Methanospirillum hungatei JF-1: one gene and its partner. Each later gene encodes a partner of the first gene's protein in a complex. Links are inferred from orthologs where the notes say so. Each region holds a gene or a part of one and is shown on either strand. Other genes may lie near its edges.

Region 1 (3,210 bases):
AGTTGGAAGTCTCATAGTTTTTCTTGTACTCATCCTTCTACTCCCGGCAGTCCTTCCTGGTGAAATAGGATATCTAGGTGCCCTGCTCCTCTTTGTGATCACTATCAGCGCGGGAGGGTATGCTATCAGAGGCGTCAGTGCCTGATTGCCCCTCTGGTTTTTCGCTCTTCCTTTTTTCCGCCTGTTTGGGCGCATTTTCACCGGATGGCTTTCCTTTCCGGTTCAGGTCACGTTTCTTCTGTTTGTAATAGGTGAGCGGGTGGGTGACTTTCTTGCACAGATTGTCCGGATGCACACAAATCCCGTGCGTCTTCATGGTCGAACAGAGGGGGGAGACATACTCGGTACTTGTCCCTCCCCGTCCGGTGATATGCTCAACCTGGTAGAGCGTCTTTCGGAGATCAAAGTTCGGAACCGACCCGTAGAGTTCGATAATCCTGGTATTTTCCATGCCGATATTATGAAGGAATGCGGAGATTGCAAACCGTGCCATATGGGTCAGATGTCCCTGTCCGGCTATGGCCCCCAGTATCGCCTGCATACAGGGGGGAAATGCCGACTCCTCGACCTGGCCGAACTCTTCAAGTGCCCTCTTCTGCCATTCCGCTTTAATCCTTTCAACCGCCGGCCTGAGCAGTTCGCAGACAGATGACGGGACTTTGAGTGGCAGGTTCCTGGCCATAATGTATCTGAGGCGCTCTCTTACAATCTCATCATACTCGTCAGGAGCCACCTGCACATTCCCTTTGACAACTACCCGGTTGATAAGTCTCCACTTCTCTTGAGGCATCCGTGAGGCAACCGGTATATAGTCTACTACAGAGATCTCATTCCCGGTCTCGGGAAGGCCGATGGATCTTCTGATGAACCGTTTCACCTCCGGGTCTTCATCCTGGAGAAAGGCAAAGACAGTCCATGCCTGGTATCGTACCAGCCGGTCGATGAAAATCCGATCCTGGGCGCAGGAGACCATGATCCTGCTGACCGGGTATGCCGCGATGATGATGGTGACTCCTTCCGGATCTTTCGGAATGTCGGGGAGAGGAGGGATTTCCCTGCCTGTGAAGGAAAGCGCATGCTCAAGTGTTGTGATTGCCTCCCTGATTGCAAGCCTCCCGCCTGCAGATTCAAGGAAGGTATCAAGTGAATTACTGATGGTCCCGATGTATGACTGGGATTCTTTCAAAAAAGGATATTTTGCCAGATCTTTTCGATCAAGGGTGACCATGCATTTAGTCAGCCTCAATCCGGGGTGCCAGCAGGTACTCAACCTGGCCGTTTCCACCCGCAATCTCAAATGAGAACTTGACCGGATGATCAACGCCCAGATCAATGGTTACCTTCTCGGCATGGCTCATCACTTTTCCCATATCCTTCAGGTAATCAATGGAGAAGAGCGATTTTGCTGGCTCCCAGTTGGAGGCGATTACCTCTCCGGCTGAAAACGCTCTCCTGATATTATCAGAATCACCCTCGGCATACAGGACAAATTCCTTCTTCTCCGGCTCGATGGCAAACCAGATCTTGTCTGATACGATGGATGCTGATTTTATTACATTATAGAGTTCAGATCCGGATATGGTCACCTGACCTGGAAGCTGAATACCTGGTGCATTCGGGTCCTTTTTGATGGTATTTGAGTCAAGGAGCGTAATTGAATAATGGTATCCTTCAAAGGTGACTTCTATCTTATTTGCTCCTTCCTGATGTTCCAGGCGTATATCACTTGCCTTTCCCATCATGGAGTAGGTATTTTTCAGCTTTGCGATATCTAAACCGATCTCTCCGGTTGTTGCCTCGAACTGGCTGAATGCCTCCTTTTTTAAGGTAAGGATGATCATCGCCACATTGGCTGTATCAACCGCCCGTGCCCATACTTCTGTCTCAGAAAAATGAAGCCTGCATTCTGTTACCAGAGCAGAGAGGGCATCAACGGTATCCTTGAATATATCTGCACTGATCGTTGCTTTCAGCATCTGCGCTCCCTATGCATTCAGGTTGTGATTTGACACAGATATATGTGCCGGGTTCGCATATTATTGAGGAAAGTCCAGGTCGATAATTTTTATGGGTTCACAATGGGGCAAAGATAAAGCGTATCTGAAAGCAAAACAATCAGGGTATCGTTCGCGTGCGGCGATGAAGCTGAAGGAGATCATTCAGAAAAACCCGGTTATTCGTCCGGATGATAATATCCTTGACCTTGGTGCAGCTCCCGGGAGCTGGCTGCAGGTTTTGCGTGAAATGACAAATGGTGTTATTGTCGGTGTTGATCTCAATCCCATTCTGCCCATCGAAGGGGTCAGAACCATCATCGGTGATTTCTCTGATCCGGTAGTAATTGCACAGATTCGGGAACTTATGCCTGAAGTGAATGGGATTGTGTGTGATGCATCACCAAAGCTCTCCGGCCAGCGGTCATTTGATCAGGCAAGAGCTATCGAGCTGAATGAGATGGCGCTCGGTGTCGCACGGCAGCTCCTCAAGCAGGGCGGGAACATGATTATGAAGTCATTCCAGGGAGAGGATTTTAGCTGGCTGTATAACCGGGTAAAACAGGAATTTTACTCGGTACGGACATATAAGGCGCATACCACCCGCAAAGGAAGTACTGAAATGTATATCATTGCGAAGAATTTCATCGGCACTCATCAGGGGTTAGAGGAGTCAGTTTCAGATGGATCTGCATGATTCCTATGGTCGGCCCATCTCTAATCTGCGTATTTCGGTAAACTCAGGATGCAATCTGCGGTGTGTATACTGTCACCGGGAAGGGGAGACGAAACCTGAAACCCCGCTGTCTCTTGAGGATATCAGAGCAATCCTGGACGTTGCGGGAAACATCGGTATCAGGACCGTCAAATTTACCGGAGGGGAGCCTCTGCTTCGTGAGGACATTGTGGAGATTATCCGTTCTGTTCCGCCAGGGATTGAGTCCTCGATGACGACCAATGGAACTCTTCTTGGATCTCTTGCCCATGATCTCAGGGATGCCGGACTTGCCCGGGTGAATATCAGTCTGGACTCCTTAAATCCGGAAACTTATAAGAGTATTACCGGAACCGGCCTGTTATCTGACGTTCTTGAGGGGATTGAAGCCGCACGTGATGCCGGGCTCACGCCGATTAAGATCAACATGGTTCTGCTCAAAGGCATAAATGAGGGTGAGATCGATGATTTCATCCATCTCGTATCCGGTGATCGGCACCT
Region 2 (3,110 bases), 1.1 Mb from region 1 along the record:
AAAATTAAACTCCCATGACTGAGTGGGATTGATGACACTGTATGCAACACATAAAGGAGCAATCCCTTCAACCGGGGTAGCGGTAAAATCAGGAGTTCCTGCTGGAACATATTTCAGGTACCGGTTTTTAGTGATGGTATACGGAGCACCATCAATCGTATAGGTCATGGAGACGGTGTAAAGACCCGGTTCAGGGTAACAATGGACCGGACTCTTTTCATATGATACACTCCCATCACCAAAATCCCATTGAAATGAGTCGGCCTCCCCATAGACGATGAACCTGGTGCAGATCGGGGCAGTGCCATTCTGTCGTTCGGCAAGAAAATCTACTTTGTTGCCCGGTGCAACCTCGATATAATTGAATTTTGAGATCTTGTTGCAGGAACCTGCAATACAATATGTCAGGGTGGGGCTGTAATTTCCAGGTTCCCTGAACTGGTGCCGTGGGCTAAGGTCAGTACTATCATCACTTCCATCTCCGAAATGCCAGATGATATTTGTAGGATTGCCGATTATTGAAAACTGAGTAGTAAGCGGGGCTGGTCCAGAGGAGGGTTCTGCGAAATAATCAACATACATATCAGGATCTCCGACTTTCACACAGTCAGGTTTTGAAACTTCCCCGGCGATTGTGCCATAGGAATATTTCAGTTTAACCCAGTAGGATCCCTTCTGTTTATAGCAATGGACCGGGTTCATAACATATGACGTTGTTCCATCACCAAAATCCCATACATATTCACCATTCGGGCCTGAAACAGTAAACTGAACGCAAAGAGGAGGATACCCTTCAAATGGAGAGGCGGTAAAATCCACGACCCACTCAGCTGACAGATTGCTGGTATTATTCGTGATATTCTCCTCCGGCTCATCAGCATGCGTTATGGATATTAGAACCCCAGAGATACACACACAGAATACGAAAACACATAATAGCCGGAAACCCACGCATTTCTGCATCTGACCAGAATACTCTGCCATAAGTAAAAATCAGGTACCTGTAGGCACTTCAAGTATAAAAATAAGTGACGAAAAGAGGTCAGAACCAGCTCTCAAGAGTTTTCTGCTTCTCCTTCTTTGATATCTTATCAAGAACCGGATCCACCCGGTCCTGGGAAAACCCATGTTCACCACAGAGAAATGCCCTGATTCCGTCACGATCAATCCGTCCGGGATCAAGAGTATATGAATCGGTGACAGGGGGATTCAGGAAAAAACTACGAACAGGTTCAGGATCAAAATCAGGAAGTTTCTCACGGATAATTGAATCAAATTCTCCGGATTTGATCTTCTTTAATCCGGTTTTAGCACCAATCCCCCTTATTCCGGGATTAAAGTCGGTGCCGGTCAGGATGGCAATCTCGATAAGCTGCTCTCTGGTTATATCAAGGGTACTGAGAACATCAGACAGGACAATTCGCTCAGGCTGGACGGTTATCTGTCTCCCATGAAGCCGACGCTTGCCTGAAATGGTAAGATTTCTGACCAGGACCGGAGTACCAAAGAGGAGGGTGTCATAGTCCTGAGAGACAACATAGTCAGCATCCCCCTTCAGGACCATATATGCCCCCTGAGCTTCTCCTTCTGATGGTGCATCAACAACAGGCAGACCCATCAGCTGGATCAGCTGACGTGCCGAAGACAGAATATAGGCATCGATGGCCGTACTGGACATGGCATACCTGAAGGCCCCGGCGAGATCACCCTCTTTTTTTGCCTGGTCCCATTTTTCTTTCGACTCTTCGCGGACATCCCTTCGTTCCTGGATGGTCCTGCCTTTCATCTCCGGTGATTTTCCATCAAAGATGAAGACCGGACGGATGCCCTGAGTCAGAAAGTTGGCAGTTCTGAAGAAGATGCCGGAAAGATGTGAGGTGATTCTTCCCGAATCATCCATAAGGGGGGTACCATCCGGCTGTCTGATGATAGAGAGGAACTGATACAGCGCATTAAATGCATCGATTGCCGCGACTCCTTTCAGTTCATCGGTTTCAGCCGGCCGTTTCAGGTCAGTAAGAATATCTCTGAGTGCTACACCCATGGTTAGCCTACCGGTACACCCTTCTGGTCAGTTCTGTATGGACATCCATCATCTTTCGCATAGACTCCTCATATCTTCGTTTCATATCCGATGCCTGATCATCGACTGCCCGATGGATAATTCTGCCCTGATATTTTACTCCTGCTGCAAGGTTTTCAACTCTGACAAGAGTATACCACATAAGAAAGATAATGGGAAGTGTCATCAGGAGAAGTCCGATAATCGCTTCAAAAGGGAACCTGTATGCAAATCCGATCAGGATACACCCGCATGAAACCAGAAGGAGCGGGATAATACCAGCCAGAAGGATCCGATCATCCATATATTCAGATAGGTAGTTCTCCCATGATGTAAGTACTGGTTATCATGAGATCGAAGGAACAAATCCGGGAGTTTTTTGCCATCCTTGCAATGCCGGTAATGCTCCTTGCTGTGGAAATCGGATCCGTTCTCCTTGCAATGCCCATGAACGCCTCCGGATATGCGGTCTTTGAAGACCCACAGTCACTTTCAAATCCGGTATGGTTTATCGTGATGCTCCTGGTATTCACGGCATTTCTTCTTATCCTCATACAATACAGATTCAAACGAGTGCTGGGCTGGATAATCCGGGCATCCCTGTTTATCGCATATATCTATGTATTCTCAGGACTTCTTGGACTCATCATGTCAGCGGAGTCTGGACTGGTTATAGGAACAGCCTGTGCCGGAGCGGCAACGTTCCTGTTATGGAAATACCCCGAATGGTATGTTGTAGACATTCTGGGTGTCCTTCTTGCAGCAGGAATTGCATCGATGTTTGGTATATCACTCGAACCGGTACCGGTCATTCTGCTCCTTATCCTCCTCTCGGTATATGATGCAATATCAGTATACAAAACAAAACATATGCTCACCCTCGCAAACGGTGTTATTGAAGGCAGAATGCCCATCATGGTTGTGGTACCAAAGAAGGAGGGATACTCATTCATTCGTGACGGAATCGGGGGCAGTATTGATCCGGGTATATCCAATAACAATAGTCCGAAACATGACCGTGCTGCATATCTGATGGGTCTTGGGGATC

What was found.
Region 2: the proteins of MHUN_RS07775 (region 1) and fen are in contact, whole or in part, in a crystal structure (PDB 1RXZ), measured with the Archaeoglobus fulgidus proteins. The link is inferred for Methanospirillum hungatei JF-1 from one-to-one orthologs. Residues at the interface, in WP_010877842.1 of Archaeoglobus fulgidus: Asn43, Val44, Ala45, Met46, Pro120, Arg121, Pro123, Leu125, Gln151, Met192, Ser194, Asn218, Tyr219, Pro220, Ile237, Leu238, Ala239, Pro240, Arg241, Ile242, Glu243, Ser244; in WP_010877775.1 of Archaeoglobus fulgidus: Lys326, Ser327, Thr328, Gln329, Ala330, Thr331, Leu332, Glu333, Arg334, Trp335, Phe336.

Annotation. Positions count from the first base shown.
Region 1 is NC_007796.1:1,708,851-1,712,060, reverse strand. What follows is about bases 105-2,980. They hold MHUN_RS07775 (DNA polymerase sliding clamp), read right to left. Parts: upstream 1,977-2,980; coding sequence 1,233-1,976; downstream 105-1,232. Other genes in these bases: moaA (GTP 3',8-cyclase MoaA), read left to right, coding at 2,678-2,980; MHUN_RS07770 (RlmE family RNA methyltransferase), read left to right, coding at 2,068-2,691; priL (DNA primase regulatory subunit PriL), read right to left, coding at 105-1,228. Outside these bases: more of priL, read right to left, coding at 74-104; more of moaA, read left to right, coding at 2,981-3,210.
Region 2 is NC_007796.1:2,799,950-2,803,059, reverse strand. The notes cover bases 44-2,819. They hold fen (flap endonuclease-1), read right to left. Parts: upstream 2,045-2,819; coding sequence 1,043-2,044; downstream 44-1,042. Other genes in these bases: MHUN_RS13140 (presenilin family intramembrane aspartyl protease PSH), read left to right, coding at 2,411-2,819; MHUN_RS13145 (hypothetical protein), read right to left, coding at 2,052-2,366; MHUN_RS13155 (PKD domain-containing protein), read right to left, coding at 44-915. Outside these bases: more of MHUN_RS13155, read right to left, coding at 1-43; more of MHUN_RS13140, read left to right, coding at 2,820-3,110. UniProt on the Methanocaldococcus jannaschii protein: Structure-specific nuclease with 5'-flap endonuclease and 5'-3' exonuclease activities involved in DNA replication and repair.